2 regions of the Cellulosimicrobium funkei genome follow, and region 1 is predicted to be linked to the other one. Evidence: riboswitches for the same ligand, from Rfam matches in the RefSeq annotation. Region 1 holds a riboswitch; the other holds the start of a gene.
The links. A riboswitch is a leader RNA that binds a small molecule or an ion and turns the genes downstream of it on or off. The one in region 1 is predicted to bind cyclic di-AMP.
Positions count from the first base shown of each region.

Region 2: another riboswitch for cyclic di-AMP. It lies ahead of BXA05_RS16680 (C40 family peptidase); the one in region 1 lies ahead of BXA05_RS09505 (C40 family peptidase).

Region 1 is NZ_FTMI01000003.1:301,981-309,703, forward strand. It holds gene BXA05_RS09475 (GntR family transcriptional regulator) at 111-755, shown strand; gene BXA05_RS09480 (MFS transporter) at 752-2,104, shown strand; tRNA gene BXA05_RS09485 (tRNA-Pro) at 2,162-2,235, shown strand; gene BXA05_RS09490 (hypothetical protein) at 2,332-2,745, shown strand; gene BXA05_RS09495 (DUF305 domain-containing protein) at 2,839-3,468, shown strand; gene BXA05_RS09500 (F510_1955 family glycosylhydrolase) at 3,551-4,492, shown strand; cyclic di-AMP (ydaO/yuaA leader) riboswitch at 4,588-4,709, shown strand; gene BXA05_RS09505 (C40 family peptidase) at 4,728-5,522, shown strand; gene BXA05_RS09510 (hypothetical protein) at 5,722-6,165, shown strand; gene BXA05_RS09515 (histidine phosphatase family protein) at 6,190-6,894, shown strand; gene BXA05_RS09520 (Rv2134c family protein) at 6,959-7,507, shown strand; gene BXA05_RS09525 (Rv2133c family protein) at 7,504-7,723, shown strand, end outside.
Region 2 is NZ_FTMI01000007.1:98,123-105,845, forward strand. It holds gene manA (mannose-6-phosphate isomerase, class I) at 1-96, shown strand, start outside; gene BXA05_RS16660 (MarR family winged helix-turn-helix transcriptional regulator) at 254-712, shown strand; gene BXA05_RS16665 (MFS transporter) at 709-2,055, shown strand; gene serC (phosphoserine transaminase) at 2,152-3,294, opposite strand; gene BXA05_RS16675 (iron-dependent transcriptional repressor DtxR) at 3,541-4,251, shown strand; cyclic di-AMP (ydaO/yuaA leader) riboswitch at 4,418-4,578, shown strand; gene BXA05_RS16680 (C40 family peptidase) at 4,586-5,398, shown strand; gene BXA05_RS16685 (universal stress protein) at 5,586-6,533, shown strand; gene BXA05_RS16690 (ABC transporter permease) at 6,582-7,433, opposite strand; gene BXA05_RS16695 (daunorubicin resistance protein DrrA family ABC transporter ATP-binding protein) at 7,433-7,723, opposite strand, start outside.

The DNA of each region.
Region 1 (7,723 bases):
GGGCGGCGTCAACTATCACTTGAGGGTTCCACGCTCGGTGTGTCGAACCGCACGGCCCCGGAGAGCGGTTGCGGTCGATGTCGTGCGCACGATAGATGCATCATGTATCTATGCCACGCACCACCAGCGCTTCTGCCACGGAGCAGGCGTACCGGCACGTGAAGACCCTCGTCCTCGACGGGACCCTGCCCGGCGGGTCCATGACGAGCGAGGGCGAGATCGCCGAACAGCTCGGCGTGAGCCGCACGCCGGTCCGGGAGGCGTTCCTGCGCCTGGAGGCCGAGGGACTGCTCCGGCTCTACCCGAAGCGCGGCGCGCTCGTCGTGCCGGTCGCGCCCGGCGAGGCCGACGACGTCCTCGACGCGCGCCTGCTCGTCGAGACGCACGCCGCCCAGTCCGTCGTCCGCCTGCCCGACACCGAGCTCGCCAGCCTCGTCGCGCTCCTGCGCGACCTCGTCACCGCCCAGGAGGCCGCCGTCGCCGACGGGGACGTCGCCGAGTACGCGACCCTCGACGCGCGGTTCCACCAGGAGATCGTCGCGGCCGGGGGCAACGCGCTGCTCACCACGTTCTTCGTGAGCCTGCGCGAGCGCCAGCAGCGGATGGTCGCGCACAGCGTCCGGTGGGACCCGGGCCGTGCGACGACGTTCGTCGCCGGGCACCGCGCGCTCGTCGATGCGCTCGAGGTGCGCGACACCCGCACCTACAAGCGCCGCGTCCAGCGCCACCTCGAGGACGCGAGGGCCGGCCTGTGAGCGCGGCTGCCTCGAGCCCCACGAGCGAGGCCGCCGCGCCGGGGGCGAGCGCCGCCGTCGGACCGCGGGCGTGGCTCGCCGTCGCGGCGGTGATGTTCGCCGTCGCGTGGGGCGGCAACGAGTTCACGCCCCTGCTCGTCATGTACCGCGAGGTCGGGCACTTCTCCGCGGTGACCGTCGACGCGCTGCTCGCCGCGTATGTGCTCGGGATCGTCCCCGCGCTCCTGCTCGGCGGACCGCTCTCCGACCGGTACGGGCGCCGCCCGCTGCTCCTGCCCGCCGCGCCGATCGCGCTGGCGGGGTCGCTCGTGCTCGCGGCGGGGGAGTCGTCCGCCGCGCTGCTCGCGACGGGCCGCGTCCTGTGCGGCGTCGCGCTGGGCCTCGTCATGGCCGTCGGCACCACCTGGGTCAAGGAGCTCAGCGATGCGGCCGCCCGCGCGTCCGGCGTGCCCGACGGCGGCTCCGGCGCCCGCCGCGCGGGCCTCGCCCTCACGCTGGGCTTCCTCGTCGGCGCCGGCGTCGCCGCGGTGCTCGCCCAGTGGGCGCCCTGGCCCACGCACACCGCCTACCTGCTGCACGCGGCGCTCGCCGTCGCGACCGGCGTCTGGCTGCTCGGCGTCCCGGAGACGCGCGTCGTGCCCGACGGCGGGACCCGGGGCCGGCTGCGCGACGACCTGCGCGTGCCGGCGGTCGCGCACCGGCGGTTCCTGCGCGTCGTCGTGCCCGTGGCGCCCTGGGTGTTCGGGTGCGCCGGCAGCGCCTACGCCGTGCTGCCCGGCCTCGTGTCCGCCAGCGCGGGCAGCGCGCCCATCGCGTTCTCCGGGCTCATGACCGTGCTCGGCCTCGGCTGCGGGGTCGGCATCCAGGTGCTCGGCCGCCTCATCGACACCCGGCACAGCGCGCGGGCGTCCGTCGTGGCGATGTCCATCGTCGTCGTCGGCATGGGCTTCGGCGCCTACGCCTCGGCGCGGCTCGACCTCCCGACGGCGCTCGTCGCCGCCATGGTGCTCGGGGCCGGCTACGGGCTCGCGCTCGTCGCCGGGCTCAGCGAGGTCCAGCGCATCGCGACGCCCGACGACCTCGCCGGCCTGACGGCCGTCTACTACTCGCTCACGTACATCGGGTTCTGCGTGCCCGTGGCGCTCGCGGCGCTGTCCGTGCGGTGGACGTACGCGCAGATGTTCCTCGGCGGCCTGGTCATCGCCGCGGTCTGCCTGGTGATCGTGGCGAGCGCGTGGCGCGCGCACCTGCCGACGGGGGAGCGGGACGCCGCGGCGACCTCCGGCGAGACCGACCGCACAGCCCCGACCGGGGCAAACGGTGCGCTGGAGGCGTCACGGATGGGGTAGAGTATCCGAGGCTTCACGGGGTCCGATCCGGTCGGATCTGGCTCGGTGATCCAGCCACGGGCTGTGGCGCAGCTTGGTAGCGCACTTGACTGGGGGTCAAGGGGTCGCAGGTTCAAATCCTGTCAGCCCGACACACGAAGAGGGACCGGCACCTGCCGGTCCCTCTTCTCGTCGTGCCGTGACCGGACGCGATGGCCGCTTGCTAGGGTGGCGGCGACATGCACCTCATGGCCGCACTCCGTTCGCTGCTCGCCGGGCGCCGGCGAGGGCTTTCGGGTGCCCTGCTGATCGCTGCGCTGCTTCTCGGCATCGTGACGATGCACGCGATGAGCGGGTCGTCGACGGCCCACGTCGGGCCTGCGGCGGTCATCGCCGAGACGAGCCACCCTGCGGGCGCACCGGTGGCCGACGACGGCCCCGGGCACCACGAGCAGGGTGGCTGCCTCGACTGCGGCGGGCACGAGATGGCGTCGGCCATGTGCCTCATGGTGCTGGTCGTGCTGCTCGCCCTCGTGCGCCCCGGGCGCGGCCTCCTCGCACGCCTCACCCCCGTCTGGTCCCGCCTCGTCGAACCGGGGCGCGCTCAGCCCTTCGTCGGCCTCGCGCCGTCGCTGCACCTTCTCGGCATCTCTCGGACGTAGGAGCCGCACGCCGTCGACGCGCCCTGCGTCGACCGATACGCCCCGCACCGGGGCGCGTGTGGTTCCTGAGTACCGAGACGAGAGGTCTTTCCCATGAAGTTCAAGAGTGTGCTGGTGCCGGCGATCGCGCTGGTGACCGTCGCGAGCCTGGCGGCGTGCTCGACCGACGACGAGCCCGGGAGCGGGGCGGCGCCGTCGTCCGCCACGACCGGGGCCGAGGAGCAGGACGGCACGGCGGAGGGCGGCACGTTCAACGACCAGGACGTGATGTTCGCCCAGATGATGATCCCGCACCACGAGCAGGCGATCGAGATGTCCGACGTCATCCTGGCCAAGGAGGGCGTCGACCCTGAGGTCACGGACCTGGCGAACCAGATCAAGGACGCCCAGGGTCCGGAGATCGAGCAGCTGACCACGTGGCTCGAGGAGTGGGGCTCCCCGATGGAGGAGTTCGGCGCCATGGACCACGAGGCGATGGGCCACGGGTCCATGGACGGGATGATGAGCGAGGAGGACATGCAGGCCCTGGACGCCGCACAGGGCGCGGAGGCGGGGCAGCTGTTCCTCGAGCAGATGATCGTCCACCACGAGGGTGCCGTCGAGATGGCGCAGACCCAGGTCGACGAGGGCGAGAACGCGGACGCGGTCGCGATGGCGCAGGAGATCGTCGAGACCCAGCAGGCCGAGATCTCCACCATGGAAGACCTGCTCGCCTCGAGCTGATCCCGCCCCGCGGGGCGTGCGCGCTGTCGCACGCGTCTGACGTGCGCGCGCCCCGCGGGCCCAGGCCGAAGGACCCCACACCGTGCTCGACCCTGCCCTCACGAGGCGGGTGACCGGGTGGGCCGCAGCGGGATCCGTGCTGCTGCTGGCCGCCTGCACCCCGACTCCACCACCGACACCCGACGCGACGACGCTCGCGTCCCAGGACCTGCCCGACTTCGGGCACGTGCACGACGTCCAGGTCGTGCGCGACGACCACTCCCTCCTCATCGCCACCCACACCGGGGTCTGGACCCTCGGCGACCCGTTCCAGGACGACCCCGGGCCGGTCGAGCGGGTCGGCACGGGCCGCCAGGACACGATGGGCATGACCCTCGCCGTCGACGGCACCGTGTACGCCTCGGGCCACCCTGCGCCCGGGGAGCAGCCGGAGCTCGAGAAGCCCAACCTCGGGCTGATCCGCAGCACCGACGGCGCCGCGACGTGGGATCCCGTCTCCCTCACCGGGGAGGTCGACTTCCACGCCCTGAGCACCGCGAGCACCGGCGACGGCACCGTCCGCGTCGTCGGGCTGGACTCGGGGACCTCCACCGTGCTCGTCAGCGACGACTCGGGCGAGACGTGGTCGCGGGGCGCGACCGTGGAGGCCCGGGACCTGCACCTCCTGGATGCGGACCCGGACACGGTCGTCGCGACCACGCCCACCGGCCTGCAGCTCAGCCGCGACGCCGGCCGGAGCTTCGCCCCCGACCGGGCGGCGCCCGCCCTCGTGCTCGTCGACGACGAGCGGGGCGGAGCGCTGATCGGGATCGACGCCCGGGGCGTCGTCTGGACCGGCACGCCCGGCACCGAGAGCTGGGACAGCCACGGCACCGCGCCCGAGGGCGTGCAGGCCATGACCTACGTGCCCGACGACAGCCCCGGCAACCAGCCGTGGATCCTCGTCGCCACGGAGACCGGCCTGTTCACCAGCCGCGACCTCGGTGCGAGCTGGGACGCGGCGCTCGGCGCCGACCGCGGGTGAGACGTCGCCCGCAGCCTCATGCTCCTCGCGGAACGGTCCGCGAGGGATCCCGGAGGGTGCCGAGCCCCGTCAGCTCCGGGAGCACACCATCGACCACCACGACAGGGGCGGGGGAACCACTCAGGCGAGCACCGCGGTGCTCTCGGGGTGAAGCCGGGCCGCAACCACCGGTCCGGCCGGGTCACTCTCCGACCCGAACCCGACAGCTCACCCCGTAGGCACGAAGGAGACCACCATGAACGCAAGAAACGCGGGACGCCACCGTGCGTCCCACCGACCGATCACGCCGCTGACCTCGATAGCCCGCACGGCGCAGGAGGGGACGGCGAACGCCGCCCGCAAGGGCGTCCTCCTGGCCGCCGGGTCGGGGCTGCTGGTCTCGGGGTTCGCGGCGCCTGCCAGCGCCGCGCCGAGCACGGAGCCGCAGGCCGTGTCCGGGGTCGACCTCAGCGCGCTGACCGAGCAGGCCCGCCAGGCGCTCAGCGCCGCACCGGCGGTGACCGTCTCCGCCGACGCGTCGTTCGCGATCGAGCAGGCACCGGTGACCGTCACTCCCGCCCCGGAACCGGAGCCGGAACCCGAGCCGGAGCCGGAGCGTCAGGAGCGTCCGTCCCGGAGCGAGGAACGGACGAGCACCTCGGCGGAGCAAGGTGCCACGGAGGAGGCCTCGGCTCCCGTCGCGGTGCCGTCGTCGGCGGCGGGCTCGGCCGTGGTCAGCATCGCGGCGCGCTACCTCGGCGTGCCGTACCTGTGGGGCGGGACGACCCCGGACGGGTTCGACTGCTCCGGCTTCACGTCCTACGTCTACGCCCAGGTCGGCATCGACCTGCCCCGGACCTCGTCCCAGCAGCGGTACGCGGGGACGGTGATCTCCCGAGACCAGGCGCAACCCGGTGACCTGATCTGGAGCCCGGGGCACATCGGCATCTACGTCGGGGACAACCAGCAGATCGAGGCTCCGTCGCCGGGCAAGACCGTCCGGTACGGGGAGATCTGGCAGTCCAACCCCACCTTCATCCGGGTGGGCTGACCGCAGGAGGGCCCCACCCGGCGGGTGGGGCCCTCCCTCGGCCGATATACCCTTGTGGGGTATGGCTCGCGGGCGTCGGTCCCGTCGGCACGACAGGAAGAAGGACAGGCATGGCGTCCCGGGGACATCGCGGCGAGCACGGACCGACGGCGGTCCGCCACCAGGCCCGCCACCAGGTGCGGCACCAGGGCATCGACGCGTGACGGCGACGACCTCGACCGACGAGACGACCCCCACTGAAGAGCGGGGACGTCGTCCCCGCCCCGCGCGCACGGTGCCCGGCATCACGGCGTGCGGGCTGTGCGCGGGGGAGACGCTGGCCGCCACCGACACCCGTCCGGGCGGGCAGCTCGAGCGTCTGCGCCGGATCGCCGAGAGCGGGGACGCGCGCCTGACGGTCGTGGACTGCCTCGACGCGTGCGAGCGCGGGGACGTCGTCGTGGTGCGGCCGGTCCCCGCCGCACGCGCCGCCGGCCCCGCCTGGTTCGAGCAGCTGGCGGGCGACGAGCTCACCGCCGCCCTGCACTCGTGGATCCGCGCGGGCGGGCCGGGCCTGGCGCCCCTGCCCGACCAGCTGGCCCCGCGAGTGATCTCGGCCCAGGCCGAGGTACCACCGCCCCCGGACGTCGCCACCACAGGGTGAGGGTCCGTCACCTACGCTCGGGGCATGCCGACCGTCCTGCTCGTCCGTCATGGCCGCACCACCGCGAACGCGAGCGGCATCCTCGCCGGGCGGGCCGACGGCGTCGCGCTGGACGCCGTCGGGCGCGACCAGGCGGCCCGGGCGGCCGAGCGCGTCGCGGGCGTGCCGCTCGCGCGGGTCGTCACCAGCCCGCTGGAGCGGTGCCGGCAGACCGCGCGAGCCCTGCTCGACCACCAGGCGGACGACCCGGAGTCGTTGACCGAGCACGGGATCACCGAGTGCGACTACGGGCAGTGGCAGGGGCGTGCGCTGAAGGACCTCGCCCAGGAGCCGCTGTGGTCGGTCGTGCAGGCGCAGCCGTCGGCGGCCGTCTTCCCGGGCGGCGAGTCGATGGCCGCGATGCAGGCCCGGGGCGTCGAGGCGGTCCGGCGGCACGACGCTGAGGTCGCCGCCCGCCACGGTGCGGACGCGGTGTGGGCGGCGGTCTCGCACGGCGACGTCATCAAGTCCGTGCTCGCCGACGCGCTGGGGGTGCACCTGGACCTCTTCCAGCGCATCGTCGTCGGCCCGGCGTCGATCTCCGTCGTCCGGTACGGGCCGCACCGCCCGGAGGTCGTCGCCATGAACACCGACGCGGGCGACCTTTCCTGGCTGCGCAGCGCCGCGCCTGCCGGTGACGCGCCGGTGGGCGGGGGCGCCGGGCCGGGCCAGGCCGACGCCGCGCGGTAGCCGGGCCGACGTCCGACCCGTGGCCGTCCCGTGCGGACGGGCCGTGCGCTCGTAGAGTGAGGTCATGCCCACTCTCGTCCACGAGTACGACTGGCCGGACCGCGTCGTCGTGGGGACCGTCGGGTCGCCCGGCTCCCGCACGTTCTACCTGCAGGCGCGCGAAGGCACGCGGACGACGAGCGTCGCGCTCGAGAAGGAGCAGTCCGCCGTCCTGGCGGACACGATCCAGCGCCTGCTGGACGAGCTCATGGAGGAGCCCGACAACCGGTACAGCGTCCCCGCCGACGTCCCGGCCGAGCTCGTCGACGACGACCCGCTGGACCTCCCGGTCGAGGAGGAGTTCCGCACGGGCGCGATGCGGCTGACCTGGGACCCGCGCACGGCGCAGGTCATCGTCGAGGCGTTCCCGCTCGTGGACGACGACGACCTCGATCCCGAGGCGGACGAGCCGGAGCCCGCCGAGTCGCTCCTCGTCAAGATGCCCGTGGGGACGGCCCGCGCGTTCGCGCAGCGCACGCGCGCCGTCGTGAGCGCGGGCCGCCCCCCGTGCCCGCTGTGCGGCCGGCCGGTCGACCCCGACGGGCACGAGTGCCCGTCGCCCGACGAGGCGTGACGACCCCGCACGACGACGCCTTCACCGAGGCGCCGCTCGACGTCGTCGGGCGGATCCGCGTCGCGTCGAACGCGACGTTCCTCGCCCGGCTGGGCGACGTCTCGGTCGTGTACAAGCCGGTCGCGGGCGAGAAGCCGCTGTGGGACTTCCCGGACGGCACGCTCGCGGGTCGCGAGGTCGCCGCGTACCTCGTCTCGGAGGTGTTCGGCGGGGGAG
Region 2 (7,723 bases), on a different contig from region 1:
CGGCTCGTCCGGGGGGAGTCCGTGTTCGTCCCGCACGGCACGGGGGCCGTCGTCGTGGACGGCGAGGGTGACGTCGTCGTCGCCTACGTGCCCTGACCCGACCGCCGAGCAGACCGCCCTCGCGTCCTCGCCGCAGGGCCGACCGGCACCTGCCGAGGCGCTGCGCGCGCCCAGGTGTGGTGTCTCTCCGGCGCGCCTCGGGAGTGACCTCCACCTCTTTTCTTACCTAGGGTAATGAGTTAGGGTAACTATCATGCCTGCTGCGGACCTCACTGCTCCTACCCGGAACCAGTACCGGCCCGCGACGCTCGGCGGCGACCTGCGGGTCGCGCTCACCCGGATCTCCCGGCGGCTGCGTGCCCAGCGCGGCGAGGCGGACCTCCCCGAGGGGCGGTTCGGCGTCCTCACCGTCCTGCACAAGCACGGCGCCATGTCGCCCAGCGAGCTCGCGGAGCACGAGCGCGTCCGGCCGCCGTCGATGACCCGTGCCGTCAACGCCCTCGTCGAGATGGGTCTCGTCGAGAAGGGGGAGCACGCGAGCGACCGCCGGCAGGTCGTCGTGCGCCTCACGGACGCCGGCGTGCGCGAGGTCAAGGAGACGCGGCGCCGCCGGGACGCGTGGCTCACGCAGCAGCTGTCCTCCCTCACCCCTGACGAAAGAGAGACCTTGGCCCGCGCCAGTGAGCTGTTGACCCGGATCGCCGCCCGATGAGCACCACGTTCTCCTCCCTCCAGTACTACAACTACCGCGTCTGGTTCGGCGCCGCGCTCGTCGCGAACGTCGGCACCTGGATGCAGCGCGTCGCGCAGGACTGGCTCGTCCTCAGCGACCTCACCGACAACTCCGGCGTCGCCGTCGGCGTCGTCACCGCGCTGCAGTTCGCGCCCGTGCTCGCCCTGTCCGCGTGGGCGGGCCTGCTCGCCGACCGGCTCCCGCGCCGTCGGCTCCTCATGGCCACCCAGGGCGCGATGGGACTGCTCGCGCTCGGCCTCGGCGCGCTCGTGCTGTCCGGGCACGTCGAGCTGTGGCACGTCTACGTGTTCGCCGGCCTGCTCGGCGTCGTCTCGGCGTTCGACAACCCCGTGCGCCAGACGTTCGTCGCCGAGATGGTGCCCGCCGACAAGCTCTCCAACGCCGTCGGGCTCAACAGCGCGTCGTTCAACGCGGCGCGCCTCGTCGGGCCGGGCGTCGCGGGCCTGCTCATCGCTGCGGTCGGCTCCGGCTGGCTGTTCATCATCAACGGCGTCACCTTCGGGGCGACCATCCTCGCGCTGCTGTACATGCGCACGCGCGAGCTTCACGTGCTGCCCAGCGCCCCGCGAGAAAAGGGTCAGATCCGCGAGGGCATCCGGTACGTGCGCGGACGGACGGACATCATCGTCATCATGGTCGTCGTCGGCGTCGTCTCGACGTTCGGGCTCAACTTCCAGCTCACGTCCGCGATGATGGCGAAGGTCGAGTTCGGCATGGGGCCGGGGGAGTACGGGATCCTCGGGTCCATCCTCGCGATCGGGTCGCTCACCGGGGCTCTGCTCGCCGCGCGCCGGGAGCGCCCGCGCGTCCGGCTCGTCATCGGGTCCGCGTTCGGGTTCGCCGTCGCCACGGGGGTCATGGCGCTCATGCCCACGTACGCGAGCTTCGCGGTCGCGTGCATCCCCGTGGGGCTCGCGTCGCTCACCATGATGACCGCGGCCAACTCGACCATCCAGATGTCCGTGGACCCCGTCATGCGCGGGCGCGTCATGTCGCTCTACATGATCGTGTTCCTCGGTGCGACGCCCGTCGGCTCCCCGCTCGTCGGGTGGATCGCCGAGGCGTGGGGCCCGCGCTGGGCGATCGGCGTCGGGTCGATCACCGCCGCGCTCGTCGCGGTGGGCGCCGCCGTCTGGGCCGTGCGCAACTGGCACCTCGAGGTCCGGTACCGCGTCCTGCAGCGCCCGCACCTCGTGGTGCGCTACCTCGACGCCGGGACCCCGACCGACCGTTCCGCCCGCGCCGAGGCGCGGCGGCGGATCGAGGCCGAGGACGCGCAGGAGGCCGCCCGGGCGGCCTGACGCCGCCACTCCCGCCCGAGCCACCAGGCCGGTGCCACCCCGGTCTCCCGGGCGGCACCGGCCTCGTGCTGGGCGCGGCCGTCGGTCGCGCGCTCGTCAGCCGAGGTGGTCGACGACGTGGTCCACGCACGCGGTGAGGGCGCGGACGTCGTCGGGCTCGATCGCCGGGAACATGGCGACGCGCAGCTGGTTGCGGCCGAGCTTGCGGTACGGGAAGACGTCGAGCACGCCGTTCTCGCGCAGCGCGGCGACGACGGTCGTCGCGTCGATCGCGTCGTCCAGGTCGATCGTGCCGACGACCGTCGACCGCTCCGCCGGGTTCGCGACGAAGGGCGTCGCCCACTCGCGCGAGTCCGCCCACCCGTAGAGGTGCGCGGCCGACTCGGCGGACCGGGCGGCGGCCCACTCCAGGCCCCCGTTGCCCAGGAGCCACTCCACCTGCTCCGCGAGCATGACGAGAGTCGCGATCGCGGGCGTGTTGAGCGTCTGGTCCTGGCGCGAGTTCGCCGCCGCCGTGCGCAGCGACAGCGACTCCGGGACCCAGCGGGTGCCGCTGCTCTCGACCTCCTCCGCGCGCGCGAGCGCGTCGGGCGAGCACAGCGCGAGCCACAGGCCGCCGTCCGACCCGAAGACCTTCTGCGGCGCGAAGTAGTAGACGTCGGTCTCCGCGACGTCCACGGGGATCGCGCCCGCGCCGGACGTGGCGTCCACGAGCGTGAGCGCGCCGCGCTCGCGCGAGCCGGGGACGCGGCGCACGGGCGCCATCGCGCCGGTCGAGGTCTCGTTGTGCGGCCACGCGTGCACGTCGACGTCGTCGGCGGGCTCCGGGAGCGCGACGGTCCCGGCGGGGGCCGAGATCACCTGGGACGGCGCGAGGAACGGCGCTGCGGTCGTCGCGGCGGCGAACTTCGCGCCGAACTCGCCGAACGCCGCGTGCTGCGCCTTCGAGCGGACGAGGCACGCCGTCGCGACGTCCCAGAACGTCGTGGAGCCGCCGTTGCCCAGCACGACCTCGTAGCCGTCGGGCAGCGCGAACAGAGCGGCGAGGCCCTCGCGCGTGCGGCGCACGAGCGACCGGACGGGCGCCTGCCGGTGGGACGTCCCCAGCAGCGAGGTGCCGGCGTCGGACAGCGCCCGGACCTGCGCGGCGCGGACCTTGGACGGCCCGGACCCGAAGCGGCCGTCGGCCGGCAGGAGGTCCGAGGGGATCGTGATCGAGGTGTTCGCGAGATCGGGCACGGCGTCACCCTACGCGCGCGCGGCGCGCCCCGGGAGCCTCGTCCACAGGCCGTGCGTCACCGCACGGTCCGCGCCGGGGCCCGCGGGGAGGCGCGGGCCACCAGGCACCACGGGTGCCTCTGGACGACACCGCGGTCGGGTCACGGGCTCGCCATAGACTGACCCCCAGCGGCCCGCCGGTGCGGGCAGGCGCCCCGTGGAGCGACGACCGGGCGCCCCGAGCCGACGAGCGACTGGGAGCGTGACGTGACCGATCTGATCGATACCACCGAGATGTATCTGAAGACGATCTACGAGCTCGTGGAGGAGGGCATCGTCCCGCTGCGCGCGCGCATCGCGGAGCGCCTCGGCCACTCGGGGCCCACGGTGTCGCAGACGGTCGCGCGCATGGAGCGCGACGGGCTCGTCGTCGTCACGGGGGACCGCCACCTCGAGCTCACGCCCGCGGGCCACGAGAAGGCGACGCGCGTCATGCGCAAGCACCGGCTCGCCGAGCGGCTCCTCACGGACGTCATCAAGCTCGACTGGGAGTACGTGCACACCGAGGCGTGCCGCTGGGAGCACGTGATGAGCGAGCTCGTCGAGGAGCGGCTCCTCGGGCTGCTCGACCACCCGCACTTCGACCCGTACGGCAACCCCATCCCGGGCCTGCCGGAGCTCGGGGAGCAGCTCGAGGAGGTCGACTTCCTCGACGGCGTCGTGTCGCTCCCCGTCCACCTCGCCCAGCACGGCCTCGGCGGCGGCGAGGTGCGCGTCGTGCTCCAGCGGATCGCCGAGCCGGTCCAGGTCGACGTCGAGCTCCTCGCGCGGTTCGCCCAGGCCGGGGTGCTGCCGCGCCGCACGCTCGTCGTGCGACCGGCACCGGCCGGCGGGGTCACCGTGCAGGGAGAGGGTGCGCCGGTCGTCCTCGACCTGCCCGACGACGTCGCGCGCCACCTCTTCGTCGCCCGCGGATAGCCGCCCGTTCACCGGGGGAAACGCCGTGACCTGCGGCGATGCGCGGGGCCGCGTTCCGTCGTGATGGGAACGTGACTTTTGCCGAGGGGTCCTGTACGGTCGTCCTGCTCCGTCGGGATACCCATCTGGCGGAGACCTCGCGCGGAACGCCTAACCCTGTCACCGCGAGAGGCCCACGACGACCCGATGACAGGGACGGGGGACCCACTTCCGGGTGCTGGAGACAGCGCCCTTGGGGTGAAGCCCGACGGACTCCGGTCCGCCAGGCCGGGTGACTCTTCCACCCGAACCCGACAGCTGACCTCGCAGGCGTCCAGGAGAGGCAACAGTGACCGTGAGCACGACTCGCGCCCGCCACCGCGCGGCGCGGCGTCCCGTGACGCCACTCAGCACCATCGCCCAGGCCGCATCGGACCAGATGTCGAGCGTCGGTCGTCGTACCGCCGTCGTCGCCGCGTCCTCCGGCCTCATCGTCTCGATGATCGGCGCCGCCGCCCCCGCGACGGCCGCCCCGGTCGACAACGAGTCCGGCAAGCTCAACGCCGTCGACCTCAGCGCCCTCACCGCGCAGGCCCGCCAGGCCCTCGAGGCCGCCCCGGCCGTGACCGTCGCGGCCGACGCGGCGTTCACCATCGAGGAGGCCCCGGTCACCGTGACCCCGGCCCCCGAGCCGGAGCCGGAGCCGGAGCCCGAGCCCGTCCGCACCACGCAGACGAGCCGCACGCAGGAGCGCCAGTCCACGCAGTCGTCGTCGTCCGACGAGTCGCAGGCCTCGGCCCAGCAGGAGGCGTCCGTCGGCGCCCCCGCGTCGGCGCACGGCTCGTCGATCGTCTCGATCGCGGCCCGCTACGTGGGCGTCCCGTACGTCTACGGCGGCACCACGCCCGACGGCTTCGACTGCTCGGGCTTCACCAGCTATGTCTACGCGCAGGTCGGCATCAACCTGCCGCGCACGTCGGGCGCCCAGGGTTCGGTCGGCACCAAGGTGTCGCGCGACCAGGCGCAGCCGGGCGACCTCATCTGGACGCCGGGCCACATCGCCATCTACGCGGGCGACAACATGATGATCGACGCCCCGCGTCCCGGGAAGTCGGTCCAGTTCCGCCAGATCTGGCAGTCGAACCCCACCTTCATCCGCGTGGCCTGATCGCTCACCCGATCAGGACCCCCGCGGTCACTGGCTGGACGAACCCCGTCCGCTCGCACTCTGCGCGAGCGGGCGGGGTTCGTGGCATTCTTGACGTGTTCGTGACTCGTGGCAGACGGACGGCCGGGCCTGGTCTCGGCTAGGTTGGTCGTCCGATGGCACCGGGCCGTCGAGAGGAGAGTCGCTCATGACCCGCACGGAATCCGTCCTCGTCGGTGTCGACGGCTCGGCGCCGAGCCTCCACGCGCTGGACTGGGCCGCGGCGTACGCGCTGCGCGTGGGGTGGCCCCTCCACATCGTGTGCACCTACTCGTTGCCGTCGTTCACGGCGGCGTCGCTCGACGGCGGCTACGCGGCCCTCGACGACTCGGCCATCCAGGAGGGCGCGCGCGCCGTCCTGGAAGAGGCTCGCGCCCGCGCCGAGGGCGCCGGCGTCCGCACGACGGCGACCGTCACGACCGGCGACGCCGCGGGGGTCCTCGTCGAGATGTCGCGCGAGCACGCGCTCGTCGTCGTCGGCACGCGGGGGCGCGGCGGCTTCACCGAGCGGCTGCTCGGTACCGTCTCCTCCGCGCTGCCCGCGCACGCGCACTGCCCGACGGTCGTCGTGCCGTATCGCGCGGGCGGGAAGGACGACGAGGGCGGCGCGCAGGAGCTGCCGCCGGTGCGGGACCTGCGCCGGATCGTCGTCGGGGTGGACGGGTCGCCGTCCGCCGAGATCGCGCTGCGGCACGCGATCCGTCAGGCCCGGGCCTGGGACGCCGAGCTCGTCGCGGTCGCCGGCGTCCCCGTCGGCGCCGGTGCGGGACTCCTCGCGTGGCTCCCCGCGTCGATCGACCACGAGCAGGTCCTGGCCGACGTCACCGAGGGGCTGAACGTCATCATCGACCGCCACGAGGCGGAGCACCCCGGGCTCACGATCAAGCGCATCGTGCTCGACGGCACGGGTGCGGAGCTCCTCACGGAGTTCTCCACGGCGTCCGACCTCATCGTCGTGGGCTCGCGCGGGCGGGGCGGGTTCCGCGGCCTGCTGCTGGGCTCCACGAGCCAGGCCGTGCTGCACCACTCCGCGTGCCCCGTCATGGTCGTGACCAAGAAGTGCGAGGACGACGAGCCGGCGGCCCAGGAGGGCTGAGCCCCCGGCACGCCGAGGCACCACGGCCCGTGGTGCCCCGGCGCGCGGTCAGCTCCGGTTGCGGTATAGCCGCATGGTGATCGGGGCGAGGATCGCGGTGAGGACGACGGACGCCACGAGGACCCACACGATCCCCTCCGTCGCGGGCTCGCCCGCCATGAGCCCGCGCACCGCGGTGACGAGGTGCGTGACCGGGTTGACGTCGACGAAGCGCTGCAGCACGACGGGCATCGTCGACGGGTCGACGAAGATGTTCGACGCGAACGTGAGCGGCATGAGCACGAGCATCGACGTGCCCATGACGGCGTTGGGGGAGCGCAGCACGAGCCCGAGGGCCGTGAACACCCAGCTGAGCGCGAACGCGAACACCAGCAGCAGCACGATCCCCAGGACCACGCCGACGACGCCGCCCGGCGGGCGGAAGCCCAGCACGAGGCCGAGCGCGAGGGTCACGACCGAGGCGATCGTGTAGCGCACGGTGTCGCCGAGCAGCGCGCCGACGATCGGCGCGGGCCGCCACACGGGCAGCGACCGGAACCGGTCGAACACGCCCTTGCTGATGTCCGTGTTCATCGTGTAGCCCGTGTAGATCGTCGTGAAGAGCACCGCCTGCACGAGGATGCCGGGCAGCAAGAACTGCAGGTAGCTCTGCACGTCGCCGGCCAGCGCGCCGCCGAACAGGTACGTGAACATCAGCGTGAAGATGATCGGCGAGACCGTGACGTCGAACAGCTGCTCGGGCACGTGCTTGATCTTGAGCAGCGCGCGCCACGTGTACGTCAGGGTCGCCGAGACGGGCGACGGCCGGTCCGGTCGCCGGTCGAGCGCGACCGCCGCGCGCAGCGCGTTCGCCTCCGGGGCGCGCAGCTCCGCGGCGGTGGTCGTGGGGTCCGCGGCCATCAGGCCACCTCCTCGATCGTCTCGTCGTCGTCCATGGGCTGGCCGGTGAGCGCGAGGAAGACCTCGTCGAGGCTCGGCTGCCCCAGCGTGAACTCGGGCACCACGATCCCCTCGTCGCCGAGGGCGGGCAGGATCCGCGCGACGTCCGCCGCGCCGTCGTCGGGCACGCGCGCGGTGAACGCGTACGGGTCGTTCGCGAGCGTGATGTCCGTGCCGAGCAGCGCGCCCACGACCTCCGCGGCCCGGCCCCGCTGCGTCGCGTCGGCGAGGCGCAGGTGCACCGCGCCCTC